DNA from 4 places in the Streptomyces sp. NEAU-YJ-81 genome. Region 4 is predicted to be linked to each of the others. Evidence: riboswitches for the same ligand, from Rfam matches in the RefSeq annotation. Region 4 holds a riboswitch; each other region holds the start of a gene.

Region 1 (7,370 bases), on a different contig from region 4:
GAGGAGCTTCCCGAGACCGTCTGATCCCCCCTCTGATTCACAGGTGATTCCCGTGTGAATCAAGGATTCGACACGGCGGGGCCGCGGTGACCATTACGGTCACCGCGGCCCCGCTGTTTTTCCGTTTCCATCCCGACTCGGAGTACCGAGAACCGGGCGCCGCGAAACCGCGCCGGGAATTCCCGAGAGTTGTATACGGGATCGCTGTTAATTCCGGCCGCTCGCCGTGTTTACGGAATGTTTCGAAGCCCTCACCGGGGTGGGGCGGCGCTGCCGGTATTCCGCCAGCGCGCGCTCGGTGTGCGCCGCGGCGAGCGCCCGCGCCCGGTCGGCGTCGCCGCGCGCCACCGCGTCCACCAGCGCGCCGTGCTCCGCCCAGGACTCCACGGCCCGCGCGGCCGGGTCGGGGCGCCGGGCGCCCCCGGGCGGTGCGGGCTGCGGCGCGGGAGCGGCCGCGTACACCCACACGGTCTTGCGGCGCAGCTGGACGAGCATCGCGGCCAGGCTCGGGCTGCCGGACGCCTGGGCGAGCGTCTCGTGGAACCAGTCGCCCAGCGGCCGCAGTTCACCGAGCCGGCCGTGCTGGGCCCGCTCCCGGCCGAGCCGGACCAGCCCGCGCAGCACCTTCAGATGGGCCTCGGTGCGGCGCTGTGCGGCCCGTGCGGCGCCCAGCGGCTCCAGCAGCGCCCGGATGTCCAGCAGATCGGCCGCCTCGCGCTCGGAGGGCTGGGCGACGCAGGCACCCGCGTGTCGGCGGGTCGTCACGAAGCCCTCGGACTCCAGGGTGCGCAGGGCCTCTCGGACCGGCACCCGCGAGACGCCGTAGCGCCGGGCGAGAAGTTCCTCGGTGAGCCGGCTGCCGGGCTGATATGTGCCGGAGACGATGTCGTCGCGAATCGCCGTACACACCGCATGCGCCGAAATCCGGCGACCGCTCTGGACCGCGGTCGTATCCCCGCTCACTTCCGGTCCCACATTGTCGAACCTCCGCCTTAACGCCCGCGAAACGCATCCATGGAACGCGCATTGAACGACTCTATTCCAATCGGACGTCATTTCCGATGGCGGAGTGCATTTCATGGATATTTTTTGGTCAGCCGGCGGCGCGGCACGCCGAAGGCCCCGTCCGGGGGACGGGGCCTTCTCGGATTCTCGCGGGACCGCGGGCGTGCGCGGAGTCCCGCGAGGTCAGACGTTGACGCCGTGCGAGCGCAGATACGCCAGGGGGTCGATGTCCGAGCCGTAGTCCGGGCTGGTGCGGGCCTCGAAGTGCAGATGCGGTCCGGTGACGTTGCCGGTGGCGCCCGACAGGCCGATCTGCTGGCCGGGGGTGACCTTCTGGCCGACCGAGACGCTGATCGACGACAGGTGGCCGTACTGGGTGTAGGTGCCGTCGTTCATCTTGATGACGACGTTGTTGCCGTAGGAGCCGCCCCAGCCCGCCTCGACGATCTCGCCCATGCCCACGGAGTGCACCGAGGTGCCGGAGGAGGCGTGGAAGTCGATGCCGGTGTGGCTGCCGGAGGACCACAGACCGCTGGCCGCCTCGTAGCCGGTGGAGACGTAGGAGCCGCCGATCGGCGTCTCGAAGGTGTTGAGGCGCTTGCGCTCGGCCTCGCGCGCCGCGCGCTCCTTGGCCTCGCGCTCGGCCTTGGCCTTCTTCGCCGCGGCCTCCGCCTTTCTGGCGGCCTCCTGGCGGGCGATCGCCTCCGCCTTGGCCTTGGCGGCGGCCTGCTCGGCGGCGGTCTCCTGGGACTGCGCCTGGGCCTCGATGTGGTCCGCGATCCCGTCGCCGATCACGATCGCCTGGGTCAGACCGGTCTGCTGGGGGCTGGGGCCGGTGTCGGCCGCGAACGCCTGTCCGGTGATCCCGGCGACGACGCCCGAGGCGACGGTGGTGATGCCCACGACGTTCGCGCCGGTGCGGACGTTGATCTTGGTGGTGCGGCGGTGTTTCCCGGTGGCAGTGCGGGTGGACGCCATGCTGAGGCGCACTCCTTTCCTTCCTTCTCGCCTACCGGGTTAGCTGACGGGTTCGGAGCAGGAAGGTCTCCTACGGACTCCTCCCCCGGCCGGGGAAGGCGCCCGATTCACCCCTGGGGACGTGTGGGTCCCCGGCTCCCCTGGCTCGCGCCGTACGGGGACTCGGCGATGACTGTCCGTGCCGCGGGTGCGGCGGGTTGCTGGCGAACAGCCGGACTGACGCTAAACGGGCCCGCTTTCGATCACCAAACGGTTCCGGTTTTTTGTTGCTCTCGCCACAAACCAAACAAGCTGTCACTCCCGCAAATCGGGCATGAAGGAAGGACCCCGGCACCTTTACGGGGCCAGGGTCCTTCCGCTGTGAGCTCGTTGACGGGACCGGCTGCCGGATCGTCAGCGGACCCGGATCGTCAGTGAGCCGGCCGGATCGCCGGTTCTTGGTCCGGATCCGGCCAACCGGCCAACTCCGGGCGGCTCAGCCGGAGATGACGCGCACCTCGCCGATGCCCAGCGCCCGGACCGGCTCCTCGATCGCCGAGGCGTCCCCGACCAGCACCGTGACCAGCCGGTCCGCCGGGAAGGCGGACACCACCGCAGCGGTCGCCTCCACCGTGCCGGTCTCCGCGAGGCGGGCGTACAACTGCGCCTGGAAATCGTCCGGAAGGTGCTGCTCGACCTGGTCGGCGAGAGTGCCCGCGACGGACGCCGCCGTCTCGTACTTCAGCGGGGCGACGCCCACCAGGTTCTGCACCGCGACATCGCGCTCCTCGTCGGTGAGCCCCTCCTCCTTCAGCGTGCGCAGCACCTTCCAGAGGTCCTCCAGCGCGGGCCCGGTGACCTCGGTGGCCACCGAGCCGCTGATCGCCAGCATGGCGGCGCCCGCGGAGCCGCCCGAGGGCGCCGGGGGCGCGGAGCGCAGCACCTGGCCGAAGGCGCGCACCCCGTAGGTGTAGCCCTTCTCCTCGCGCAGCACACGGTCGAGGCGGGAGGTGAGGGTGCCGCCGAGGCAGTACGTGCCGAGCACCTGCGCGGGCCAGACCCGGTCATGGCGGTCGGCGCCGACGCGCCCGATGAGCAGCTGGGTCTGCACCGCGCCAGGCCGGTCGACGATCACCACACGGCCGAGGTCGTCCGCGACGATCGGGGGAACCGTGCGCGGCGCGCCCGCCCCACCCGTCCAGGCGCCCAGGGTGTCGGCGAGCGCCCCGTCGAGGTCGACCCCGGTGAGGTCGCCCACGATGACGGCGGTCGCGGTGGAGGGGCGGACATGCGCCTCGTAGAAGGCCCGCACGGCCGCGGCGTCGATGCCCTCGATGGTCTCCTGGGTGCCCTGGCGCGGCCGGGACATCCGCGATTCGGCCGGGAAGAGGGCCGCGGAGAGGGCCATCGAGGCGCGGCGGGCCGGATTGGCCAGCTCATGGGGGATCTCGTCCAGCCGGTTGCGCACCAGCCGCTCGACCTCGCCGTCCGGGAAGGCGGGGGCGCGCAGTGCGTCGGCCAGCAGTCCGAGCGCCTTGGGCAGCCGGGAGACCGGGACCTCCAGGGAGACGCGGAGGCCGGGGTGGTCGGCATACGCATCCAGCGTGGCGCCGCAGCGCTCGAGCTCGGCGGCGAACTCCTCGGCGTCGTGCTTGTCGGTGCCCTCCGACAGGGCGCGCGCCATGATCGTGGCGACGCCTTCGAGCCCGGCCGGCTCGGCGTCCAGCGGCGCCTCCAGATTGATCTCGACGGCGACGACCTGCTGGCCGGGGCGGTGACAGCGCAGCACCGTAAGGCCGTTGGGCAGCTCACCGCGCTCGGGGGCCGGGAACGCCCACGGCTTGGGCGCACCGCCCTTGGGCTGCGGGTGGAAGGTCATGGTCGCGGTGACGGCGTCGCTCACTGGGCCGCCTCCCCTTCTGCGTCGGTCTCGGCGGCTTCGGCGGTGTCGGCTGCGTCCTCGGCGCCCTGGAGGGGCTCGTAGACCAGCACGGCGCGGTTGTCGGGGCGCAGCCGCGCCGCGGCCACGGCCCGCACCTCCTCGGCGGTGATGTCGAGCACCCGCTCCACGGCGGTCAGCGCCAGCTGCGGGTCGCCGAAGAGCACGGCGTACCGGCAGAGCTCGTCGGCCCGGCCACCGACCGTGGCCAGCCGGTCCAGCCACTCGCGCTCGATCTGCGCCTGCGCCCGCTCCATCTCCTGCGGGGTCGGCCCCTCCTCGGCGAAGCGGGCCAGCTCCTCGTCCACGGCGGTCTCGATGGCCGGCACCTCGACACCGCCGGAGGTCTTCACGTCCAGCCAGCCCAGCGAGGGGGCGCCGGACAGCCGCAGCAGGCCGAATCCGGCGGCCACGGCGGTGCGGTCGCGGCGCACCAGGCGGTTGTGGAGCCGGGAGGACTCCCCGCCGCCGAGGACGGTCAGCGCCAGATCGGCGGCGTCGGCCTCACGGGTGCCGTCGTGCGGCAGCCGGTAGGCGGCCATCAGGGCACGGGCCGGGACCTCCTCCTCCACGACCTCGCGCAGCTGGTCGCCGATCACCTCCGGGAGCGTGCCGTCGCGGGGCGGCCGCTTGCCGTCGTGGGAGGGAATGGAGCCGAAGTACTTCTCGATCCAGGCGAGCGTCTGCTCGGGGTCGATGTCGCCGACGATCGACAGCACGGCGTTGTTCGGGGCGTAGTAGGTGCGGAAGAACTCCCGCGCGTCCTCCAGGGAGGCCGCGTCCAGATCGGCCATGGAGCCGATCGGGGTGTGGTGGTACGGGTGGCCCTCGGGGTACGCCATGGAGACGAGCTTCTCGAAGGCGGTGCCGTACGGGACGTTGTCGTACCGCTGGCGGCGCTCGTTCTTGACGACGTCGCGCTGGTTCTCCAGGCTCTCCTCGTCCAGCGCGGTCAGGAGGGACCCCATCCGGTCGGCCTCCAGCCACAGGGCGAGCTCGACCTGGTGGGCGGGCATGGTCTCGAAGTAATTGGTGCGCTCGAAGCTGGTCGTGCCGTTGAGCGAGCCGCCGGCCCCCTGCACCAGCTCGAAGTGGCCGTTGCCGGTCACCTGCGCCGAGCCCTGGAACATCAGGTGCTCGAAGAGGTGAGCCAGGCCGGTGCGCCCCTTGACCTCATGGCGCGAGCCGACGTCGTACCACAGACAGACCGCGGCGACCGGGGTCAGATGGTCCTCGGAGAGCACCACGCGCAGGCCATTGGCCAGGCGGTGCTCGGTCGCTTTCAGGCCGCCGGAGCCGGCCTGCTGCGTGGCCGTGTGACCCATGGGCATGTACGTCCCTTCGATCGCGTGATGGAGCGCGTGCCAGCCGCATGCGCAGCGCTTCTGTCACTGTATGCAAGGGGACGGACATCTGGCGAAGTTCCGGTCCGTTCCCGTCCTCCCGAGCTGCCGCGAACCGTTTCCGCAGCCTCTCCGGCGCCGCGCGGCGCCCTTCGAGGGGCCGTCACACGGGGCCGCCGGACCCGGTTTCGGGACCCGCTCCGGCCCTTGCGACCCCGGGCCGTTCCACACTTGTCGGCGGCCCGGGCCACAATGGTCCGCGTCAGATCCCGCATCGGCAGTTGAAGGAGCCGCAAGCGCGATGGCCCGCCGCAGCACGAAGACCCCGCCGCCGGACGACTTCGAGGAGCGCATCCTCGACATCGACGTCGTCGACGAGATGCAGGGCTCCTACCTCGAGTACGCCTACTCGGTCATCTACTCGCGCGCGCTGCCCGACGCCCGAGACGGGCTGAAGCCCGTGCACCGCCGCATCCTCTACCAGATGAACGAGATGGGGCTGCGCCCCGAGCGCGGCTTCGTCAAGTGCGCCCGCGTCGTCGGTGAGGTGATGGGAAAGCTCCATCCGCACGGCGACGCGTCGATCTATGACGCGCTGGTGCGCATGGCGCAGCCGTTCTCCATGCGCCTGCCGATGGTCGACGGCCACGGGAACTTCGGCTCCCTGGGCAACGACGACCCGCCCGCCGCGATGCGGTACACCGAGTGCCGGATGGCGTCGGCGACCTCGCTGATGACGGAGTCGATCGACGAGGAAACGGTCGACTTCTCACCGAACTACGACGGCAGTGAGCAGGAGCCGGTCACCCTCCCCGCCGCCTATCCGAACCTGCTGGTCAACGGCACGTCCGGGATCGCGGTCGGCATGGCGACCAATATGCCGCCGCACAACCTCGGCGAGGTCATCGCCGCCGCCCGCCATCTCATCAGGCACCCGGGCGCGGACCTCGACACCCTGATGCGCCATGTGCCGGGCCCCGATCTGCCGACCGGTGGCCGGATCGTCGGCATGAGCGGCGTCCGGGACGCGTACGAGACCGGGCGCGGCACCTTCAAGATCCGCGCCACGGTGGCCGTGGAGGACGTGACGCCCCGCCGCAAGGGCCTGGTCGTCACCGAGCTGCCCTTCGCCGTGGGACCCGAGAAGGTCATCTCCAAGATCAAGGACATGGTCGGCGCGAAGAAGCTGCAGGGCATCGCGGACGTCAAGGACCTCACCGACCGCGAGCACGGGCTGCGGCTGGTCATCGAGATCAAGAACGGCTTCAACCCCGAGGCCGTGCTGGAGCAGCTCTACAAGCTCACGCCGATGGAGGAGTCCTTCGGCATCAACAACGTGGCGCTGGTGGACGGCCAGCCGCTCACGCTGGGGCTGAAGGAGCTGCTGGAGGTCTATCTCGACCACCGCTTCAACGTGGTCCGGCGGCGCAGCGAGTTCCGGCGTACCAAGCGGCGCAACCGGCTGCACCTGGTCGAGGGTCTGCTGGTGGCCCTCCTCGACATCGACGAGGTCATCCGCCTCATCCGGCAGAGCGACAACGCGGCGGAGGCCAAGCGGTCCCTCATCGAGCGCTTCGGCCTCTCCGAGGTCCAGACGCAGTACATCCTGGACACTCCGCTGCGCCGGCTGACCAAGTTCGACCGGCTGGAGCTGGAGTCGGAGCGCGACCGGCTCAACACCGAGATCGAGGAGCTGACCCGGATCCTCGACTCCGACGCCGAGCTGCGCAAGCTGGTCTCCGGCGAACTGGCCACGGTGGCCAAGAAGTTCGGCACCCCGCGCCGGACGGTGCTGCTGGAGTCGTCGAACGCACCGGTGACCGCGGTGCCGCTGGAGGTCGCGGACGACCCCTGCCGGGTGCTGCTGTCCTCCACCGGGCTGCTGGCCCGTACCGCCGACGGCGAGCCGTTCCCGGTCGAGGGGAAGGCCAAGCGCGCCAAGCACGATGTGATCCTCTCGGCGGTCCCGGCGACGGCCCGGGGATCCGTGGGGGCGGTGACCTCGACCGGGCGGCTGCTGCGGCTCACGGTGATCGACCTCCCGATGCTCCCGGAGTCGGCCGGGCCGCCCAATCTGGCGGGAGGAGCGCCCATCGCCGAGTTCCTCTCCCTGGAGGAGGGCGAGG
Region 2 (7,370 bases), 1.1 Mb from region 4:
CGGAACCGCCGCCGCGCTCAGTGCGGCGTATGTCACCGCATTCGCCGGGTCGCATCCGCTGGCGAAGAAGATCGGGGCCTGGCCGTCCGTCTTCGCCGTCGCCGGTGGCGTTGCCCTCGCGTCCTGGGCCCTCGCCGATCGGCGGTCGGGGTCGTAGGCCGTACGTAGGGGTCCTCAGGCGTATCCCTGACTGGGGCAGCGGGCGGGTCCTATTGCCCGCCCGCTGTCCTACGGCGCCCGCCCCGCCGTCTTCCGCTCAGTCCGACGCCGAGGTCAGCAGGTCCAGTTCCGGTTGGGTCAGCTTGAGGTCGACCGACGCCAGCAGGGGCGGGAGCTGGTCGACGGAGCGGGCGCTGGCGAGGGGGGCCGCGACCGAGGGCTGGGCGAGGAGCCAGGCGAGGGCGACCGTGGTGGGCTCGGTGGCGTGGTTGGCCGCGACGTCGTCCAGGGCGGCGAGGACCTTCTGGCCGCGCTCGGTCTCCAGGTACTTGGCCGCGCCGGTGGAGCGGGGGCTGTCGACCGCCGTGCCGGGGCGGTACTTGCCGGTGAGGAAGCCGGACGCCAGGGAGTAGTACGGGATGGTCGCCAGGTGGTGGCGGGCGGCGACGTCGGCCAAGTCGCCCTCGAAGGTGTCGCGCGAGACCAGGTTGTAGTGCGGCTGGAGGGCGACGTAGCGGGCCAGGCTCTCCTGGGTGGAGAAGGCCAGCTGGGCCTCCAGGCGCTCCGCGCTGACGTTGGACGCGGCGACCTCGCGGACCTTGCCCTCTCTGACCAGCTCGTCCAGGGTGGTGATGATCTCCTCCACCGGCACCGACGGATCGTCGTAGTGGGTGTAGTAGAGGTCGATGTAGTCGGTGCGCAGCCGCTGGAGGGATTCCTCGACGCCCGTTTTGATGGCGGACGAGGTCAGACCGCGGGGCTCCGGGGAGCCGGCGCCCACCTTGGTGGCGAGTACGACGTAGGAGCGGTTGCCCCGGGAGGCGAACCAGTTGCCGAGGATGGTCTCGGACTCGCCGCCCTCGTTGCCCGGCACCCACGCGGAGTAGACATCGGCGGTGTCGATGAAATTGCCGCCCGCCGCCACGAAGGCGTCGAGCACCCGGAAGGACTCGGCCTCGTTGGCGGTCCAGCCGAAGACGTTCCCGCCCAGGGCAAACGGGAAAACGGACAGATCACCGATCTTCTGTGTGTTGTCAGCCATACGTTTTTACAACGGGTGGCTGGGCGGGGTTGTTCCTGGGGGCGGCCCCGTCGGGACGTAAACCGGCGGCCCTGGCGTCAAGGGGGGAGAGAGCGCCAGAGCCGCCGGAGTATCAGGGGTTCATCCCGTGCTGGCGCAGCCAGGGCATCGGGTCGATCGGCGAGCCGCCGCCGGGCCGGACCTCGAGGTGGAGGTGCGGGCCGGTCACATTGCCGGTGGCGCCGACGCGGCCGATGACATCGCCCGCCGTCACCTTGCCCGAGGTGACGACCATCGACGACAGGTGGCAGTACCAGATCTCGGTGCCGTCGCTGAGGGTCAGCACGATGCGGTAGCCGTACGAACCGGCCCAGCCCGCCTGGGTGATGGTGCCGCCGTGCACCGCCTTGGCCGGGGTGCCGGTCGGGGCGGCGAAGTCCTGGCCGGTGTGGTCGGCCGACCAGATGTCGCCCGCCTGGCCGAAGCTCGCGGTCAGGGTGTACGAGCCGACGGGGAGGGTGTACGCGGCGGCGAGTCTGGCCTGGCGCTCGGCCGCGGCCTTCTTCTCCGCCGCCTCCTTCGCCCGCTGCTCGGCGGCCTTCTTCTCCGCCTCGGCCTTGGCCTTCCGCTGGGCGGCCACCTCCGCGGCCTGGTCGGACGCCTTGTCCGCGGCGGCCTTCGCCGCGGCGGTGCGGCTGTCCTCGTCCGCCGCGTTCTGCTGGTTCTCGGCCTGCTGGAGGATGCGGGCGCGGAGCGCCTCGCCCGCGTCGGTGGTGCCGCGCTGCTCGTCCTCGCTGGTGAGGCCGGCCTGGGAGAGGGGGGCGGCGGCCGTCTGCGGGCCGCTGCTGTCGTCCGACGTCCAGGAGCCGATGCCGGGCAGGTCCTTGGCGGCGGGCAGGCTGGCTTTGACCTCATCGGCGACGTGGCCGAGATCCGGCATGGAAATGGGCGGCTTGGGACGGTCCTTGGCGCTGGCCATACCGCCCGCACCGACCGCGGCGATCACGCCGACGCCGAGGACGGCGCCGCTGCGCGCCATGGTCCCGCCGCGCTGCTTGGCCACGCGGTGCCGGCCGCGTACGGGAGCGATGGACTCCTCGGTGGGGTTCCACTCCTCCCAGGGCTCGGTCTCGAATCCGGCACCCGGGCCCTCGAACGCGTCCCCATGCGCGTCCAGGTACCGATCGTCGGGGGCGAAGTGGCCGTCCCCGGAGCTCATCCCGCCGCCGGCGTCAAAGCCGGGGCCGTAGGCGGTGGCGGTCCCCAAACCGCCTCCCCGTGTGCGATACGGGGCCTCGTCCAGGGCAGACCTGTTGGACGCCACGGAGGCGCACTCCTTTCCTTCCTTCTCGCCTACCGGGTTAGCTGACGGGTTCGGAGCAGGAAGGTCTCCTACGGGTCAGGTTCGACCCGATTCACCCCAAGGTGTTGGTTCCCCGGTTCCCTTGGTGCTGCTGGTGGTGCGGTACTGCCGGTGTGCGTACGGGATTCGGCGACGGCGCACGGTGCCGCCCTTGCGACGGTTGTGACGACCGCGCTGCGTTATCGAACGTTAATAGAGAGCGCGATGTGATTCCAAGCTGTTCTGAGGAATCCGCGCACCTTTGGCATGAACTTAGCGCCCAAGAGGGGACAGATGGGGGCAAGTCGACGCATTGGCCAAAGGTTCGCAAAAACGCGTGCGGACCGATCGTGCAGCAATTGTTATGCGGAGGGGGCTCGGTCGACTACGCACGGTATGGACCCGGTCGGCTACGGACGGTGTGGGACGCCGCTGTCCCTCGTATGGCCGCCGCGGCTCGCACCGCCGTCGCCGTCGTGCCCGTTCCCTCGGCCGTCCCGCTGCCCATTGCCCCCATTGCCCTGCCCATTGCCCTGCCCGTTCCCCCGTCCGTTCCCGCGGGCCGGGGTCCGGCGGACCGCCAGCAGCGCCATGTCGTCCGATGTCCCGCCGTCCGTATGGCGCTCGACATCGGCCACCAGCGCGTCCAGCAGCTCCTGCGGATCGGCGAAGCGGCGGCCGCGCAGCTGCTTCTCCGGGTCGTAGAACTCGCCATTGCGGTCCCGGGCCTCCGTCACCCCGTCCGTGAACAGCAGCAGCGTCTCCCCCTCCTCGAACCCCAGCTCCATCACCCGGTCCGGCCACCCGGCCAACTCCCCCATCCCCACCGGCAGCGCCGACATCTCCGGCTCCAGGGCACGCACCGCACCGTCCTCCGCCATGAGCAGCGGCGCCGGATGGCCGCGGTTGATCAGCCGCAGGGTGGAGTCGCCGCGCGGAATTTCGGCCACCACGGCCGTCGTGAACCCCTCGAACACCTCCAGGTCGGCCCGCCGGGCACCCTCACGCTGCAGGGCCCGCTCCAGACGGCCCACGAGCGCCTCCAGGGTCGTCTCCTGCTCCGCCGCCTCCCGGAAGCAGCCGAGGAGGATCGCCACGACCTCCACCGCCTGCAGCCCCTTGCCGCGTACGTCCCCGACGGTCAGCCGTACGCCGTGCGGGGTGTCCTGGACCGCGTACAGGTCACCGCCGATCGCCGCGTACTTCTCCGCCGGTACATAGCGAGCGGCGATCTCCAGCCCGGCGAGACGGGCGGGCGGCGCGGGCAGGACGGCGCGCTGGGCAGCCTCCGCGACACCTCGCGCCGAGGCGAGCCGGTGGTAGCTGCGGCGTACGACACGGTTGATCGCCACCGCCAGCACGGTCACGGTGGCGACCGTGACGATCTCGGTGGCCGCCTGGGTCGGGTCCCGCACACCGTGCAACTCCGCCAGCAGACAGGTCGCGAGGACGGCGATGACGGCCATGATGACGGTCTGACGCAGCGGTAAGAGCGCCGCGGCGACCAGAGGGGCGGCGGCGAAGAAGGGCGAGGCGGTGTAACCGGACGGGGTGGCCAGGTCGAAGCTGACGCCGCCGAGGATGAGGATGGCGGGAAGCCAGCGGGCCACCCGGCGGCCCGGCAGCCCCTTGCCCTCATCCTCCGCCGGGCCAGGTCCCGCGGTGGGCCCGGTGAGCCCGTCGGCGGAGGCGCCACCGGCCGCGGCGCCGGTGTCGATGAGCGTGTGCAGGCGGGTGTGGCGGCGGTGGGTGTACGGGCGGCTCAGCCGGGGCCAGGCCGTACGCCACTCCGTACGGGCGCCCGTACCAGCCCTGCTCCCTCGCACCCGCACCGGCTTCTCTCGCTTCCCTGGTCCGCGTCCCGCCGCCGTCACAGCGTCGCCGTCGTCACAGCGTCGCCTTCGCCACCCTGGCCACCTTCGCCGCCCTCGTCACCTTCATCACCTTCGTCACCAGGCTTCCGGCTGACGGGCTGCCAGGCGAATCGGTGTCGGCCAAGCGGGTGCTGGACGGGCGCCGTGAGCGGGCCCGGCTCCCGCGCGTGCGCTGCGGGCACGCGACGGGCACGCGGCGGGGGCACTGCGGGCACGTGAGGGGACACTGCGGGCACGTGGTGGGCACACGGTGGCGCATCAGGGGCTGTGGGCGCGTCAGAGCCACGAGGGCGTCAGAGGTTACGCGGCGGGCGCCCTGCCGGCCCGTCAGAGGCCACGAGAGCGTCAGCGGCTACGGGCGGGCGCATCAGAGGTTACGGATGCAGCAGAAGTTGCGGATGCGCCAGAGCTTACGAACGCGTCAGAGGCACCGATGCGACGCGACGTCAGAGGTCGACGCCGAGCGCGCGGGCGTGACGGTCCGCCGCGAGCTCCGCCGAGACCTCGTCGAGGTACACCTCGCACACCAGCCGTCCGTCCCGGGTGAGATTGTGCTCCAGCTCCCACAGCACGACCTCGTCCCCTCCCGCGAGCAGGAAGGCGTGCTCATAGAAGCGGCACCAGGTCGCGTCGGGACCGCCGGAGCGGCGCCGGGGCTTGGGCGCGAGGGCGATGTCATGGGCGAACGCGGTCGTCAGCAGCCGCTCGGTCTCCTCGCCCGGGCGGTCGGCGTTCTCCGCGCGGCGCAGGACGCGACGGGCGTGGTCGGCCGAATTGTCGGCCACATACGCACGGGAGCTCTCCAGGGGCTCGGCCGTGTGCAGTAGCTGGTCGGGAAGCCACAGCGGTAACCCGTCGAGCTCCTCCCAGCGGGCGCCGCCGAGGCGATCATGGACGCGGCGCTCGGCCAGCGTCAGGGCGTCCTCGTCCGCGTAGAGCTCGTACAGCGGGCGACCGCCCTCGCCGGTGTTGTGCTCCAGTTCCCACAGCAGCAGGCTGCTGCCGTCGGGGAGCAGGAAGACATGCCGGTAGGTGCTGTAGCCAAGCTGGCCGCACCGCTCATTGCACTGTCGGCAGGACCGCAGCTCGGACTGGTGCATCAGGGCGCTCCGCGCCCGGGCCTGCACCGCCTCGCCGATCTCGAAGCCGTTCTGCGCACGGGCCAGCAGCCCGTCCATCAGCTCGGCCGGGGTCCCGTCCGCTCGTGAGTGCCCCATGTCTCTCCTCCCGCCTCCCGGCGTTGATTCGCCGCGCCCCCCGGGCGACCACCTCGCGCACTTAGCGTAGCGGCGTGAACACGCGCCGCGCTGCGGTTCCGCGAAGCTGTCGGTGTGACTGTGCCTCACTCACTCCTGCGTCGTAGGGCTTGGATGTATCACTCGTCCGACCGGTCGAACAAGTACGCGAGCGGGGCAGGGTAGGTCGGTCGGCCACCGTGGGCGCCGGGTCCCAGCGCATCCGAGCCCCCTGCGCCGGGCAGCCGCTTCCCCTTATTCAATTAAAGGGATTCAGGTGCCCGCCGGGCCGAGCTGGGCCAAATGGTCCTTGCGTTGGTCCCCCTTAGCGGGATTCTTGGAGAACACGCGCCGGAAGAGCCGCACTATGCCGGACGGGTGAAGCTGACTGGCGGCCCGAAGCCTTAACTGATGAGCTTCGTTGTGTCATGCGTCCGTGAATTCGCGGAGCAACCCAGACGGAGGAATTAAGTGAACATCGGCACGAAGGCAATTCTCCTGACCGCGGCCGCCGGCGCTCTGGTCATCGGTGGCGCGGGTGGCGCCCTGGCCAACAACAACGACGACTTCATCGTGCAGCTCAACAGCTGCAACACGTCGACCGGCGCCACCACCAACACTGGCGGTCTCGCTCCGACCGGCGACCTCGACATCGGCTCGGACTGCATCAACTTCACCAACAGCAGCGGTTCGGTCGTCCAGGCCAACGACTGCGACACGGCCACCGGCACCACCATCATCACCGGCGCCGCCGCCCCGACGGGCGACACCAGCATCGGCTCCAACTGCGCGAACATCGCTGTGGACGACGACAGCGTCAACCATCGCTGAGTCGCCGTCCCTTTCATGGTGTTCCCGCCCGCGGTAACACCATGAGGCATCCCCCCCGTTGGGAATCGCGGCCCTGGAAGCCTCCCTTCCAGGGCCGCTGCCATGAAAAAGGCTTTCGGTGATGGCGATGAGCGCGTGCCGCACCGAAAGCCCGATTGGAGGCTCGTTATGCACATGCGCAAAAGATCGGCGCTTCTTGTGGCGGCCGTGGGTGCGCTGCTCATCGGCGGTGCGGGCGGAGCCGACGCCGCCGATTCCGGTCCCAGCCGCGCGGCCGGCGCCAATGGCGGGACGCAGAGCAATCGCTGCACCACCAGTTCCGTCGTCGGCACCGTCACCGTGGCCGCCGGCCCGACCGAGCTCAGCAATCAGACCGACTGCGTCAACACCGCCGAGTCGGGTGTGTCGGAGCAGGAGAACCGCTGCCGTACCCACTCCGTCGTCGGTCCGATCACCGTCGCGCTGGCTCCCGGATCCGAAATCAAGAACGGGACCAACTGCGTCAACGTCAGCAAGTCGGGTGGTGTGACGAAGCAGACCAATGACTGCCGCACCACCTCCGTGCTGGGCCCGATCACGATCGGCCCCGGCTCCGACGTCACCACCGAGACCAACTGTGCCAATGTCGCCGGCTCCGACCCTCAGAACGGAAGTCAGGGGACGAAGGCGAACGGCACGAAGAGCGGCAAGAGCGGTGGCCAGGGAAACCGTCAGCGGTCCTGAAACACCGAGCTCCCCGAAACTCGCCACCGAGCTCCGGGCACACCCGCTCGACCTGAACGCGACCTTGGGGAAATTTCCCCTGGGTCGTGTTCTTTTTTCGTTTCCACGAACATCACACGACTCGGCACAAAGAACTCCACCGACTTCCGCACCGGCTGAATATACCTTTACTGTGGCGGATGGGT
Region 3 (7,370 bases), on a different contig from region 4:
GTTCGGACGCGGTGACCAGCGTGATCAGGTTGAACTGGTCATTCTCCGGAAGCCCGCGACCGTTCGTGATGACGTACGGTCGCACTAATTGAGCGGACTGGGGCTCCTGCTCGCCTGGTGCCGTCATGCCTGAATTCCGGTGTTTTCGCGAGGTGGTGTGGACAGCGCCTTGCCGAGCTGCCCGACAAGCTGCTGCATCCGGAAGGTGATGTCGGCCATGTCGACATCCGGGGCGGAGGAGACCGCCAGATACGCGCCCTCACCCGCGGAGATGAGGAAGACCCAGCCACCGTCGAACTCGACCAGGGTCTGGCGCCATGTCATATGGGAGCCACCGCAGAAGCCGGCCATGGTGCGGCTCAGCGACTGGATGCCGCTCATCGCCGCGGCGACGGTGTCGGCCTCGTCCTTTTTGACCTCTTGAGAACGGGCCATCAGCAGACCGTCGGCGGAGACCAGGATCGCATGACGAGCCCCTGGTACTTCCAGGGCGCTCTCAAGCATCCATGACAGGTCGTTGTTCACTGAGGATCATGCCCTTCCCTGTTCGGGTTTGCTGAGCGTCCGGACTGCGTGCCGCGCTGGAACGCGCCCATGATCGATGCGGATTCCTCGCTCGTCCGGGCCGGGGCACTGGTGGAGTCCGCTCTGGGGACGATGGAAATCGAGCCCTTACGGCGACGTTTGGGCAGGCCCCCGGCGGTGGCACCGCTCACGGTCGAACCGCTGACGGTGGAACCGGTCATGGTGGAACCACTCGGCTGCGGCTGCTCGGCCTCGGCGGGAACGTGGGTCGTCGGCTGCTCTTCCGGCTCGGGCATATTGGTCAGAAGGTCCTCGGGGAGAAGCACGACCGCGCGTACACCACCGTAGGGAGAGGCCGAATCGACGGACACCGTGAAGCCGTAGCGCGCGGCGAGCACACCGATCACCGCGAAACCGAACTGCGGCGGATTGCCGAGTCCCGTTACACCGGTGGCGTGCGTGGCCGAGAGCAGCTTGTCCGCCCGGTTCTTCTCCTCCTCGTTCATACCGACACCGGCGTCGTCGATGATGACGCAGACGCCCTTGGGGACGGTGCGGATGGTGATGTCGATCGGCGAGTCGGGCGCGGAGTAACTGGTCGCGTTGTCCAAAAGCTCGGCCAGCGCCAGCGCGACCGGTTCCACGGCCCGGCTGACCAGGGCGAAGTTGCTCTGTGAGCGGATTTCCACCCGGGTGTAGTGACGGATGCGGCCCTTGGCGCTGCGGACCACGTCGTACACCGACGCGACCGCGCGCTGCCGGCCCAGCCAGCCGTCACACAGCACCGCGATGGACTGCGCACGCCGCCCGAACTGCGAGTTCATGTGGTCGATCTCCAGGAGGTCCTGGAGAAGCTGATGCTCGCCGTATTTGTCCTGCGTCTTGGAGATGGCCAACTGCTGCTCGTTGGCGAGGCCCTGAAGCGTACGCATAGCAGACTTCAGCGCGCTCTTGGTGGCCTCCTCAGCGCGGTTGTGCGCCTCCTGTACCGCGTCGGCGTAATTGTTCTCGAGGTCGGCCGCGCGTTTCTCTAGCTCCGCCTTCTCCTGGCGCAGATTCGCCCGCGCCTTTCGCCCGCGAATAATGGCGGTTGCGGCGAGAGGCGTGCCAGCGATCAGGGCCCAGAGTGCTGGATCCTGTAGATATTGCGTCATTAAGACTCTCTTTAAACGACTAGACCGCCAGGGACTTTAGGGAGGTGTGGTGCGTTATGCGTCTGGAATGTGCCTGAGCAGCGGTAAGTCAGCGCCCGTACGGCGCCCGCGGGTTCCGGGGACATCGCACTCGTCTTGCCGACGGCAGCGCACAGGCATCGGTGCGCCGGGACGGCTCCATATGCCCAACTGGCGGCATAATGCTCCTCAGAGTGGGGATCCTCTCGGCTGATGTGCCGGATCGCCGTGTGTCTTACGCGCCCTTGGCTCGCCTGGCAAGCGCGGTGATCGTATCACCGGTATCACTGGGCCCCGTGCATGTGCCCCAGTCCCATTCGTTCACCTGACGTCCTTTCAGCCACACCGCCAGTTCACCGCGTTGACCGACGTCAGGGCATGTCCCGGGGGTTCGTATCGGGGCGGCGCGGGCAACCACCGAACGGCGGTCGCAGCCATCAGATATCCGGGCATTCGACCCGCGCTGTGCATGGGTGGTGAAGGGTGTGTGGAGATGAATGGGGAATTCCGCTAGACATTCATCCCGGTCATTACTCTCTTATTCTCTTTGTTCTGCTTATTCACTTATTTCTCTTGTTGCCCGTTACTTCCGACAGGCCGGAGGGGGCGACTCCGCACGGGTATCGTCGGGGCGTGTCGGAACAGCCCCGTGACAGCTCCGCTCCCACCCTCTTCACCTGGGAGTTCGCCACCGATCCCTACCCTGCGTACGCCTGGCTACGCGAGCACGCCCCGGTGCACCGGACCACGCTGCCCAGCGGTGTCGACGCCTGGCTGGTGACCCGTTACGCAGATGCCAGGAAGGCGCTGGCCGATCCCCGGCTCTCCAAGAACCCCCAGCGGCACAGTGCGGCGGCCCACGCAAAGGGCAAGGTGGGCATTCCCGGCGAACAGCGTGCCGACCTGATGACACATCTGCTCAATATCGACCCTCCCGATCACACCCGGCTGCGGCGCCTGGTCTCCAAGGCGTTCACCCCGCGCCGGGTGGCCGCGTTCACCCCTCGGGTACAGACCCTCACCGATCAGCTCATCGACGCCTTCGAGGAAAGGGGAGAGGCGGACCTCATCCATGAGTTCGCCTTCCCTCTCCCTATTTATGCGATCTGCGATCTGCTCGGGGTGCCGCGCGAGGACCAGGACGACTTCCGGGACTGGGCCGGCGCGATGATCCGGCACGGCGGAGGCCCGCGCGGCGGAGTGGCCCGCGCCGTGAAGCGGATCCGCGCGTATCTCGGCGAGCTGATCCACCGCAAGCGCCTGGAGCTCGTGGAGCGGAGGGAAGGAGAGGACGGGGAGGACCTGATCTCGGGGCTGATCCGGGCCAGTGACCACGGTGAGCACCTCACCGAGAACGAGGCCGCGGCCATGGCCTTCATCCTCTTGTTCGCCGGCTTCGAGACCACCGTCAACCTCATCGGCAACGGCGTCTACGCACTTCTGCGCCATCCGGAGCAGCGCGCCGTCATGCAGCGGGCCCTGGAAGAAGGGGATGAGCGGCTGCTGGCCGCCGGGGTCGAGGAGCTGCTGCGCTACGACGGGCCTGTGGAGATCGCCACCTGGCGGTTCGCGACCGAGCCGCTCACCCTCGCCGGGCAGCACATCGCCGAAGGGGAGCCGGTGCTGGTGGTGCTCGCCGCCGCCGACCGGGACCCCGAGCGGTTCGCGGCGCCCGATGTCCTCGACCTCACCCGCCGCGACAACCAGCACCTCGGCTATGGCCATGGCATCCATTACTGCCTCGGCGCCCCGCTCGCCCGGCTGGAGGCGCAGACCGCGATCGCCACCCTGCTGCGGCGCCTGCCCGGACTGCGGCTCGCGGCGGAGCCGGAGGATCTGCGGTGGCGCGGCGGGCTCATCATGCGCGGGCTGCGCACGCTCCCGGTGACCTGGAATTCCGCGGACCGCTGAGGCTGCCAAGCCCCGTACGTACGGACATTGGTGACGAATGATCAGTCGTGTGACCGTGGCGTGACCTGGGATACATCGACTTGTGATGATCGAGTGCCCTCGCTATGTTCACCGGCAACCGAGTTCGCCATAGAGAGGGCAATCGCATGCGTTCCGGTAATGGTCGACACCGTCGCCCCCGTCAGGCTCCGGCCATCATCGTCGCGGCGGGGGTCACGGGAGCGAGCATCGCCCTGCCCCTCTTCGGGGCGTCCGGCGCACAGGCCGCCCAGACCGCCACCTGGGATCAGGTCGCCGAGTGCGAGAGCGGCGGTATGTGGAGCGCCAACGAGGGCAACGGCTTCTACGGCGGACTGCAGCTCACCCTCGACATGTGGAAGGACTACGGCGGTACGGAGTACGCCCCGCGCCCCGACCTGGCCAGCCGCTCCCAGCAGATATCCGTCGCCGAGTCGATCCTCGGCGACCGCGGTCCCGACGCCTGGCCGAGCTGTGCGCTGGGTGCGGGGCTCACCGACGGCTCCGGCGCCCCCGATGTGGACCCCGGTGGCACGGCCACCCGGGACCCGGGGGCGGGCCGGGGCGAGGCGGGGGACCGGGAGCGGGACGGCTCCTCCTCCCCGGAGTCGGACCGTTCGGGGACGTCCGACGGCGCCGGTAAGCCGGATTCGTCCGGATCGACCGAGAAGCCGGAGGCCCCCCACACTTCCAAGTCCCCCGACGGACTGGACGGCTCGGCATCGGACACCCCGACGTCGGACGGTTCGGCCTCGGACACCCCGACGTCGGACGGTTCGGCCTCGGACGACCCGGCCTCGGACGGCTCGGACGACTCGGCGTCGGACGGCTCGAAGGGATCCTCGGCGGATCCCTCCGCCGACCCCTCGCCCTCCGGCCGCCACCGCGGCTCCCCGGATGCCGGGGAGCGGGCCGAGGACGGCGATTCGGCGGACGGGCAGCCCTCCGGACGCCACGCCTCGCGCGACGCCGCGGACCGCGACCAGAGCCCCACGGACGACGATTACACCGTTCGCCCCGGTGACAATCTGTCAGGCATCGCCGAGGACCGGAATGTGTCCCGAGGTTGGGAAGGGCTCTACGAGAGCAACGAGGACCTCATCGGAATCGACCCCGACCTGATCATCCCTGGTCAGCGACTTGACCTCGCCATCAGGGAGCAGTGATTCGGGGGGAATTGCCCGATCTGGTTCCGGTGAGACATACATCTCGTCACAATTTCCGGGGCGCACCTCGTGTCCGTTCTCTCCTCACCCGGCCCTACCTGCGCCGATGTGGGCCGGGTGAGATCAATTACAGCCCCATTCGCTGCCATTGGGGTGTTTGAACGTTCTCGGGAGGTGTGTTTAACGTCTTTCCGCTCGCCACCGCGGGCACCGTCGATCGTCACGCCGAATCCTGCCGGCGGTCGGGGGGAATCCGACGCGTCAGCGCCGAAGGCAGGAGCGGGGGACCCAAGGTAGGTGCCGAGTGGCCTGTGGACACGGGCTCGTCGGCTAGGGGTGAAGCCGGGAGCGATCATCGCGACCGGCCGGGCAACTCACGTCCGAACCCGACAGCTCACCTCGTAGGCGTCGGTGAGGAAACGAACCAACGATGCTGAAGTCCAACGGGAAGCACCGCCGTCCCTCCAAGGCCACCCGTATCGCCGCGCTCACCGGTCTCGCCGGTGCCGCCGTGGCGGCGCCCCTCATCGGGGCGACCTCCGCCTCCGCCGCCACCAGCTCCCAGTGGGACCAGGTCGCGCAGTGCGAGGCCGGTGGCAACTGGTCGATCAACACCGGCAACGGCTACTACGGCGGCCTGCAGTTCTCGAGCTCCACCTGGGCCGCGTACGGCGGCACCGCCTACGCGCCCACCGCGGACAAGGCCAGCAAGAGCCAGCAGATCCAGATAGCCGAGAAGGTCCTCGGCAGCCAGGGCAAGGGCGCCTGGCCGGTCTGCGGCAAGGGTCTGACCTCCGGCGGCAGCCCGTCCGCGCCCTCCGCGCCGTCCGCGCCCTCCGGTTCGCAGGACCAGCCGTCGGCCTCCACCAAGTCGGCTCCGGCCGCCCAGCCTGCCCAGCCGAAGGCCCAGCCGCACACCGCGCCCGAGCGCGCCACGCGTGAGCAGCCCCGCGGCCCGATCAAGAAGGGTGACGGCGAGTACAAGGTCAAGTCCGGCGACACTCTCGGCAAGATCGCCAAGGAGCACCACGTCAAGGGCGGCTGGAAGAAGCTCTTCAAGCTGAACGACGACATCGTGGAGAAGGCCGACCTGATCTACCCGGGCCAGAAGCTGCACCTCGGCTGAGTCACGGTCGCAGCCGCGGCCTGAGGCCGCCGCGCGAGAACCCCTGAGACGAGCCCCGGTCGGGCGTGCCGCCTCTATGGCGCGCCCCATCGGGGCTCCCTCATTGCCCGATTCACCAGAAATCTGGATATGTGATTCGGAATCTGGCTTTTTGTGTCACGCCCTCGTCTCGTGGGGCGGGCGAACGCGGGGTGCAGCCCTCCCGGCCCGTTAGGCTCGTGCTGCTACCGCAGACCCATACGAAGGAGAACCTCGTGCCGTCCATCGACGTCGTCGTAGCTCGCGAGATCCTCGACTCGCGAGGCAACCCCACGGTCGAGGTCGAGGTCGGCCTCGACGACGGCAGCACCGGCCGTGCCGCCGTTCCGTCCGGCGCCTCCACCGGCGCCTTCGAGGCCCTCGAGCTCCGTGATGGCGACAAGAACCGCTACAACGGCAAGGGCGTGGAGAAGGCCGTCCTCGCCGTCATCGAGCAGATCGGCCCCGAGCTGGTCGGCTACGACGCCACCGAGCAGCGTCTGATCGACCAGGCGATGTTCGACCTGGACGCCACCCCGGACAAGTCCTCGCTCGGTGCCAACGCCATCCTCGGCGTCTCCCTCGCGGTCGCGCACGCCGCCTCCGAGGCGTCCGACCTCCCGCTCTTCCGTTACCTCGGCGGCCCGAACGCCCATCTGCTGCCGGTCCCGATGATGAACATCCTCAACGGCGGGTCGCACGCCGACTCCAATGTGGACATCCAGGAGTTCATGATCGCGCCCGTGGGCGCGGAGTCCTTCTCCGAGGCCGTGCGCTGGGGCGCCGAGGTCTACCACACCCTGAAGTCCGTGCTGAAGGAGCGCGGCCTGTCCACCGGCCTCGGCGACGAGGGCGGCTTCGCGCCGAACCTCGGCTCCAACCGTGAGGCCCTCGACCTGATCCTCGAGGCGATCAAGAAGGCCGGCTACCAGCCGGGCCAGGACATCGCGCTCGCGCTCGACGTCGCCGCCTCCGAGTTCTACAAGGACGGGTCGTACGAGTTCGAGGGCAAGTCCCGCACCGCCGCCGAGATGACCTCGTACTACGCCGAGCTGGTCGCCGCGTACCCGCTGGTCTCCATCGAGGACCCGCTGAACGAGGAGGACTGGGACGGCTGGAAGACCATCACCGAGCAGCTCGGCGACAAGGTCCAGCTGGTCGGCGACGACCTCTTCGTCACCAACCCGGAGCGGCTCGCCCGCGGTATCGACAGCGACACCGCGAACGCCCTGCTGGTCAAGGTCAACCAGATCGGCTCGCTGACCGAGACCCTGGACGCCGTCGAGCTGGCCCAGCGCAGCGGCTACAAGTGCATGATGTCGCACCGCTCCGGTGAGACCGAGGACGTCACCATCGCCGACCTGGCCGTCGCCACCAACTGCGGCCAGATCAAGACCGGCGCCCCGGCCCGCTCCGAGCGGGTGGCCAAGTACA
Region 4 (7,370 bases):
GCATTCCTCCGTGGCCGTACGGATCCGCGAGGCCCTGGATGCCGCCGACGAGGCGCCGACGGACGCCTCGGGCGCGGTCTCGGTGGCGTGAGACGAGGGGACGAGGGACTGCCGCACGGCGGCACAAGGTCCTCTCCCGGTAGTTCAGCAGGCCCGAAATTGCCGAACGCCAATCGAACACCCGGCCAAGGAACTGCGTACAGTCAGCCGAAAGACGGCCAAATGCCCTTTGCCGTGGTGCTCAAAACTCACGGAAGATTGTCGCTGCCGCGTACCGCCGGGTACAGTCGCCGCTAATTCTCCTGCAGCCGAGGCGAAAGAGAAGTTGGTGGTGAACGACCGTCACCCGTCGGGGGCCCCTCCGACCGTCCCCGCTCCTGACGCCTCGTATCCGTACGACGAGGCTTACGGTCAGCGACAGGACACAGCGCACGGCTACGCCGGGTACGACGGCTATTCCACCGGCAGCTTCGCCCACCTGGCCACGGCCTACGGTGACGGCGACCCGCTCTTCGGCACGCTCCCGGGCGCGTACGACGACGGGCAGGGCGCCCACAGCGGTCAGTACGACGCCTCGCAGTGGGCCACGGCCGACCAGCATCAGACCGGGTCGTACGACACGAGCCACTACAACGCGGCGCAGTACGACACGACTCATTACGACTCCGGCTCCTACGACACCACCGCGATGTGGGCCGCCGCCGGCTATCACCTGCCGACCGGCATCCCCGCCCAGCAGGACGCCGAAACCGGCGCCCAGTGGGACATCGGCGCCTGGGACACGGGCGCCACCGGCCACACCGAGATGCCGGGTCAGTGGGACCAGGGCGCGGGGTACGAGGCCGAGGCGTACACCTCGGGCGTGGACACCGGCCAGACCCAGTTCTGGGACACCTCCGCCTACGGGACCGTGGACGAGGCGCAGCACTACGACCACTCGGGGCCGGCCCAGCCGGGGCTCGACCACTCGGGCTTCGACCAGCAGGGGCTCGACCACCACTCCGGGCTCGACCAGACAGGGTTCGACCAGCACCAGCACCAACCCGAGCACGAGCCGAACAGCTTCGAGCAGACGGCCGTGTTCGAGGCGAACGCCTTCGAGCACGCCGGCGCCTTCGAGCAGCCGAACGCCTTCGAGCCCAACACCTTTGAGCAGACGGCCGCGTTCGACGAGACGGCCGCGTTCGAGCAGGCCGCCGTCGCCGAGCAGACCGGCGCCTTCGAGCACACCGCCGTCTTCGACCCGGTCCACGAGTCCGACCAGTCGTACGACCCGGCCCCCGAAGCGGAACCTGAACCCGAGGCGGCGGCCGTGCGGGAATCCGCCCCCTCCCCCCGCCGGGAGGCGAGCCGCGGTCGCCGCCGTACCCCCTCGCCCCGCCCCAAGCGCTCCGCGCTCCTCACCGTCGCCGTCCCCTCCGTCTGCGCCCTGGGCGTCACCGCCGTGGCCGCCGCCTCGGTCAGCGGTGTGGGAAGCGACAAGAAGGACGAGTCCACCACTCAGGCCGCCCCCGACACCGCGGCGGCCCCCGTGAAGCCCTCCGTGGCCAACAGCAAGCTGGACTCCCAGCTCGCCGGGGTCCGGGAGGGCGCCGACGACTTCCGCGACCGCGCCAGCCGCACCCAGGAGCGGATCGACCTCCAGGCGCGCCAGGCCGCCGAGAAGAAGCGGAAGGCCGCCGAGGCGGCGCGCAAGGAGGCGCTGCGCCCGAAGTTCGCGCTGCCCGTCGCCCAGCACGGCCTCAGCGCCATGTTCGGGCAGGCCGGTATCAACTGGATGTCCGTGCACACCGGCATCGACTTCCCGGTGAGCTACGGCACGCCCGTGATGGCCGCCACCGACGGCACCGTGACGACGCAGTGGAACGACGCCTACGGCAACATGGTCGTCCTGACCAGCCCGGACGGCACGGAGACCTGGTACTGCCACCTCAGCAGCGCCAAGATCCGCTCCGGGACCGTCAAGGCCGGGGAGACCATCGCGTACTCCGGGAACTCCGGTAACTCCACCGGCCCGCATCTGCACTTCGAGGTCCACCCCGGCGGTGGCTCGGCCATCGACCCGCTGCCCTGGCTGCGCGGCCAGGGCCTCGACCCGACCTGACCGGCCCGGGCCCCGGACTCTGACCGCTCGCTGTAGCGCGCCCCCGGCGCGCTACAGCCTCAGCACTTCGGCCGCCACAGCCACATCTACAGCTTCTCCACCGGTGCGTACCGCAGCAGCAGCCGCTTCGGCTTCTCCTCGCCGAAGTCGATGGTCGCCTCCGCGTTGTCCCCGCTGCCCTTCACCGCCACCACCGTGCCGAGCCCGAACGAGTCATGGGTGACCCGGTCGCCGATGGCCAGCGCGACCACCGGACGCTCCTTGGCCCGCCGGGTCGCGAACCCGCTGCCCCCGGCGCGCGAACGCGACGACGACAGACCGGACGACAGCCCCGACGGCGGGGTCGAGGCGATGCTGCCCATGGACGCCGACGGGGTGGCGGGCCCGGTGCGCCGCCACCGCACATACTGGTCCGGGATCTCCTCCAGGAAGCGGGACGGCGGGTTGTACGCGGGCTGGCCCCATGCGCTGCGCATCGTCGAGCGGGTCAGATAGAGCCGCTCGCGGGCCCGGGTGATCCCCACATAGGCCAGCCGCCGCTCCTCCTCCAGCTCCTTGGTCTGGCCGAGCGCCCGCATATGCGGGAAGACGCCGTCCTCCATGCCGCTGAGGAAGACGACCGGGAACTCCAGGCCCTTCGCCGTGTGCAGCGTCATCAGCGTGATCACGCCGGAGCCGTCGGTGTCCTCGTCGGGGATCTGGTCGGAGTCGGCGACGAGCGCGACCTGCTCCAGGAAGTCCGCGAGGGTGCCGGAGTTCTCCTCGCCGCGGTCCTGCTCGAACTCCAGGGCCACGGCGGCGAGCTCCTGCAGGTTCTCGATCCGGGTCTCGTCCTGCGGATCGGTGGACGCCTGGAGCTCGGCCAGATAGCCGGTGCGCTCCAGCACCGCCTCCAGGACGGTCGCCGGGCCCGCCCCGGACTCCACGATGGTGTGCAGCTCCTCCATGAGCGTGTTGAACCGCTTGACGGCGTTGGCCGAGCGGGCCGCCATGCCGTACGCGTCGTCGACCCGGCGCAGCGCCTGCGGGAAGGTGATCTTCTCGCGCAGCGCCAGCGCGTCGATCATGGCCTCCGCGCGCTCCCCGATGCCGCGCTTGGGCACGTTCAGAATCCGGCGGAGCGGGACGGAGTCCTCGGGGTTGGCCAGCACCCGCAGATAGGCGAGGACGTCCCGCACCTCCTTGCGCTCGTAGAAGCGCACGCCGCCGACGACCTTGTACGGCAGCCCGACCCGGATGAAGATCTCTTCGAAGACACGGGACTGGGCGTTGGTCCGGTAGAAGACCGCCACGTCACCGGCCTTGGCGTCGCCCGCGTCCGTGAGCCGGTCGATCTCGTCGGCGACGAACTGGGCCTCGTCGTGCTCGGTGTCGGCCACATAGCCGGTGATCTCGGTCCCGGCGCCGGCCTCGGTCCACAGGTTCTTCGGGCGGCGGTTCTCATTGCGCTCGATGACCGCGTTGGCCGCGCTCAGGATGGTCTGGGTGGAGCGGTAGTTCTGCTCGAGGAGGATCGTCCGCGCGGTGGGGTAGTCCTCTTCGAACTGGAGGATGTTGCGGATCGTGGCGCCCCGGAAGGCGTAGATCGACTGGTCGGCGTCGCCCACCACGCACAGCTCGGCTGCCGTGGTCTCCTCGGTGTCCGTGCCCACCAGCTCGCGCACGAGGGTGTACTGCGCGTGGTTGGTGTCCTGGTACTCGTCCACCAGGACGTGCCGGAAGCGGCGGCGGTAGTGCTCGGCCACGTCCGGGAACGCCTGGAGCAGATTGACCGTGGTCATGATGATGTCGTCGAAGTCCAGTGCGTTGGCCTCGCGCAGCCTCGCCTGGTACATCGCGTACGCCTCGGCGAGCGTCTTCTCAAAACCGTCCGTGGCCTGTCCGGCGAAGGTCTCCTCGTCGATCAGCTCGTTCTTCAGGTTGGAGATCTTGGCGCTGAAGGACTTCGGCGGGAACCGCTTGGGGTCGAGATCCAGATCCCGGCAGACCAGCGACATCAGCCGCTTGGAGTCGGCGGCGTCGTAGATCGAGAACGACGAGGTGAAGCCGAGCCTCTTCGACTCGCGGCGCAGGATGCGGACGCAGGCGCTGTGGAAGGTGGAGACCCACATGGCGTTCGCCCGCGGGCCGACGAGCTCCTCCACCCGCTCCTTCATCTCGCCCGCCGCCTTGTTGGTGAAGGTGATGGCGAGGATCTGGCCGGGGTGCGTGCCGCGGGCGCCGAGCAGATAGGCGATGCGGTGGGTGAGCACCCGGGTCTTTCCGGAGCCGGCGCCCGCGACGATCAGCAGCGGCGAGCCGGTGTGCTCAACGGCGGCTCTCTGCTGCTCGTTCAACCCCTCGAGCAGGGCGGACGGGTCCACGACGGGCCGCGCGGCACCGTCCCGGTAGTGGGCCTCCCGGGGCACGGGCGCGTCGAAGCCGCCGCTGAAGAGGTGATGCGGCACGTCCTCGGCACCATCGGGGCCGGGGTGCGCCGAATCCTCGGGCGGCGGTGGTGGCTCCTGGTTCGGAGGAGGCCCGAGGTCCGCCAGGAAGCTGTCGTCAAAGAGGCTGCTCATCGCTCCCCGAGTCTAGGCCGCCCCACTGACAGCCGATGCCCGAACATCACGAAACGGTTTCGGGCAAAACGGCCACCAGTCTTCACAGGAGCCCCACGTGTTGGCTACCGTCCTGCGTCAGGCGGCCCGGAAGATCCGTCGGCGAACCACGTCGGCACGGGCTGCCTCCGCCGAGTCCGGCACCGCCGTAAGGCGCCCGGAGCCGGGGACCCGACAACGCAACACCGGGGTGAATCGGCCCGAAGCGGCGTGGCACGGAAGTGCCGCCCGGACACGGCCGTAGGGCAACCTTCCGTACCGCCCGAACCCGACAGCTAACCCGGTAGGCGGTCCACGGAAGGAGCGCCTCCCTTGGCGTCGCATCGCAAGCCGCGGAGCCGAATACCGGCCCCGCTCACCGGTCACGGCCGCCGTACGGCCGTCGGGTTCACCACGGCCGCCCTCGCATCCGTCACCCTCCTCTCCCAGACGGCCAACGCCGCGCCGGGCGACGACCCCAAGCCGGCCACCCAGTCGATCGACAAGGTCAAGGAGAAGGTCGACACCCTCTATCACCAGGCGGAGAGCGCCACCCAGCGCTACAACGCCGCCAAGGAGCGCGCCGATCAGCAGCGGGCCAAGGTCGACAAGCTGCTGGACTCCGTCGCCCAGCGCACCGAGAAGCTCAACGAGGCGCGACGCACGCTCGGCGCCTACGCCACCGCCCAGTACCGCGACGGCGGAATGGCCCGCTCCGCCGCGACCCTGCTGTTCTCCAACGATCCGCAGGACGTCTTCGACCAGTCGCATCTGATCGACCGGCTGACCGGTCGGCAGAAGCAGGCCGTCGACGACTTCCAGAAGCAGCAGGCGAGCGCCGCCAAGGAGCGCGGTAAGGCCGGCGAGAGCCTCGCCTCGCTGACCGCGTCGCAGAAGCAGCTGAAGACCCAGAAGAAGACCGTCCAGGACAAGCTGACCGAGGCCCGGCGGCTGCTGGCGAATCTGACCGCCAAGGAGAAGGCGCGGCTGGCGGCGATCGAGAAGAAGAAGGCGGAAGAGGCCCGCCGTAAGGCGGCCGCGCTCGCCGAGAAGCAGCGCCAGGAGGCCGCGCGCAAGAAGCAGCAGGAGCAGAACGGAGACAGCGGCTCCGGTTCGACGGCGCCCTCGGCCCCCGCCAACAGCTCCAAGGCGGCCCAGGCCATCGCCTTCGCGAAGTCGCAGCTCGGCAAGCCGTATGTCTGGGGCGCGACCGGTCCCAGCTCCTTCGACTGCTCAGGGCTGACGCAGGCGGCCTGGAAGACGGCCGGGATCTCGCTGCCGCGCACCACCTGGGACCAGGTGAAGGCCGGTACGCGCGTCTCGACGTCCGAACTCCAGCCGGGCGATCTGGTCTTCTTCTACGACGACATCAGCCATGTCGGCCTCTACGTCGGCGACGGGATGATGATCCACGCGCCGAAGCCGGGCGATGTGGTGAAGAAGGCGCCGATCACCGAGATGCCGATCTACGGGAGCGTGCGGCCCGCGTAGGACACGAGGGCCGCGCAGGACACGAGGGGGCCGTGCGGGCCCCCGATGTGCCGCTGCCCGGGGCTGGGCCCCGGGCAGCGGCATCGTCACGTCATCGGCTCATGTGCCGTTCACGTGCCGGGCTTGCGCCCGTAGACGTACACGTCGTCGCCGTTCTTCAGCAGGCTCCAGTACTTCTTGGCCTCGCCCGTGCGCATGTTGACGCAGCCGTGGGAGCCGGGCGGGGACCATACGCTCCCGGCAATCGAGTGGAACGCCTGACCGCCGTCGAAGAACTGGCTGTAGGGCATGGCGACCTTGTAGAGCGTCGACCAGTGGTCGATGTTCCGCCAGTAGATCTTCTTCAGCCCGGTGCGGGTCTCGAAGCCGTTCCGCCCGGACCGCACCGGCACCGGCCCGTAGACCAGCCGGGAGCCGTCCTGGATCCAGCTGAGCTGCCGGGTGAGGTCGACGCAGGCGATGCGGCCCTTGTTGGTCGGGCACTTCTTCGCCGCGTTCGGGTTGTGTCCGGCGGCCTTCTGGGCGTTGATCAGGCTCATCACGCCCGAGGTGATCGGGCCCGCGTAGCCGATCGTCGGGCTGATGCCGTGGTTGACCTGGAACTTCTGGATCGCGAGGCAGTCCGCCCGCGACTGCCGCCCGTCCACGGGGCGGCCCAGGAACCGCTCGGCCTGCTTCTGATACGGCCCCACGCTGGTCGTGCACGACGACGCGGCCATGGTCGCCGGTGTCACCGATCCGGCCGACCTGCCCAGCGGCCGTGCCTGGGCCGGCCGTGCCTGAGCCTGCGCCGGACCGGCGACGGCGACCGCGAGCGGCACCGTCATCCCCGCCAGCCCCAGCACGAGGCCCGCGCGCCGACCATGCCTGCTTCTGACTGCCCCCACTGCCCCCATGGCCACTCCTCTCGACTGCCTCGCTCTTTACCCAGACAGCTCGCGAGTGCAAACGGTTGCCTCAGGATCGTGTCGAAAAGGTGTCGGAATTGTCTCGGGATTACCTCAGATGATCAGCTCGTCAGGTCCACAGCACGGCGATGAAAATGTTTGCCGTTGTCAAGGCACCTACCGCACCGAAGGCGGCAGACTCTACCTTCTCCTCGTCGCGCTTCACATACACCAGGCCGAGGACCACGATCAGCAGCGCCAGCTTCACACCGATCTTGATGTTGTTGACACTGTTGTCGTCGGCCTGAT

What was found. Region 4 has a riboswitch for cyclic di-AMP ahead of J5X86_RS04780 (NlpC/P60 family protein). Riboswitches for the same ligand answer to the same signal wherever they lie in the genome.
Positions count from the first base shown of each region.
Region 1: linked by a shared signal. The riboswitch ahead of J5X86_RS40205 (M23 family metallopeptidase) and the one ahead of J5X86_RS04780 (NlpC/P60 family protein) in region 4 are both predicted to bind cyclic di-AMP.
Region 2: linked by a shared signal. The riboswitch ahead of J5X86_RS00110 (M23 family metallopeptidase) and the one ahead of J5X86_RS04780 (NlpC/P60 family protein) in region 4 are both predicted to bind cyclic di-AMP.
Region 3: linked by a shared signal. The riboswitch ahead of J5X86_RS36070 (transglycosylase family protein) and the one ahead of J5X86_RS04780 (NlpC/P60 family protein) in region 4 are both predicted to bind cyclic di-AMP.

Region 1 is NZ_JAGFNO010000030.1:27,439-34,808, forward strand. It holds gene J5X86_RS40195 (HPr family phosphocarrier protein) at 1-24, shown strand, start outside; gene J5X86_RS40200 (GntR family transcriptional regulator) at 208-963, opposite strand; gene J5X86_RS40205 (M23 family metallopeptidase) at 1,189-1,983, opposite strand; cyclic di-AMP (ydaO/yuaA leader) riboswitch at 1,998-2,161, opposite strand; gene J5X86_RS40210 (pitrilysin family protein) at 2,459-3,865, opposite strand; gene J5X86_RS40215 (pitrilysin family protein) at 3,862-5,232, opposite strand; gene J5X86_RS40220 (DNA topoisomerase (ATP-hydrolyzing) subunit A) at 5,546-7,370, shown strand, end outside.
Region 2 is NZ_JAGFNO010000001.1:30,583-37,952, forward strand. It holds gene J5X86_RS50275 (hypothetical protein) at 1-157, shown strand, start outside; gene J5X86_RS00105 (aldo/keto reductase) at 257-1,201, opposite strand; gene J5X86_RS00110 (M23 family metallopeptidase) at 1,314-2,504, opposite strand; cyclic di-AMP (ydaO/yuaA leader) riboswitch at 2,516-2,685, opposite strand; gene J5X86_RS00115 (PP2C family protein-serine/threonine phosphatase) at 2,933-4,354, opposite strand; gene J5X86_RS00120 (DUF6227 family protein) at 4,843-5,613, opposite strand; gene J5X86_RS00125 (hypothetical protein) at 6,103-6,462, shown strand; gene J5X86_RS00130 (hypothetical protein) at 6,637-7,185, shown strand.
Region 3 is NZ_JAGFNO010000024.1:21,680-29,049, forward strand. It holds gene J5X86_RS36045 (DUF742 domain-containing protein) at 1-127, opposite strand, end outside; gene J5X86_RS36050 (roadblock/LC7 domain-containing protein) at 124-525, opposite strand; gene J5X86_RS36055 (sensor histidine kinase KdpD) at 522-1,679, opposite strand; gene J5X86_RS36060 (cytochrome P450) at 2,331-3,608, shown strand; gene J5X86_RS36065 (transglycosylase family protein) at 3,755-4,792, shown strand; cyclic di-AMP (ydaO/yuaA leader) riboswitch at 5,048-5,215, shown strand; gene J5X86_RS36070 (transglycosylase family protein) at 5,223-5,918, shown strand; gene eno (phosphopyruvate hydratase) at 6,173-7,370, shown strand, end outside.
Region 4 is NZ_JAGFNO010000001.1:1,098,110-1,105,479, reverse strand. It holds gene J5X86_RS04795 (alpha/beta fold hydrolase) at 1-91, shown strand, start outside; gene J5X86_RS04790 (M23 family metallopeptidase) at 329-2,104, shown strand; gene pcrA (DNA helicase PcrA) at 2,191-4,665, opposite strand; cyclic di-AMP (ydaO/yuaA leader) riboswitch at 4,824-5,010, shown strand; gene J5X86_RS04780 (NlpC/P60 family protein) at 5,017-6,174, shown strand; gene J5X86_RS04775 (L,D-transpeptidase) at 6,285-7,070, opposite strand; gene J5X86_RS04770 (hypothetical protein) at 7,192-7,370, opposite strand, start outside.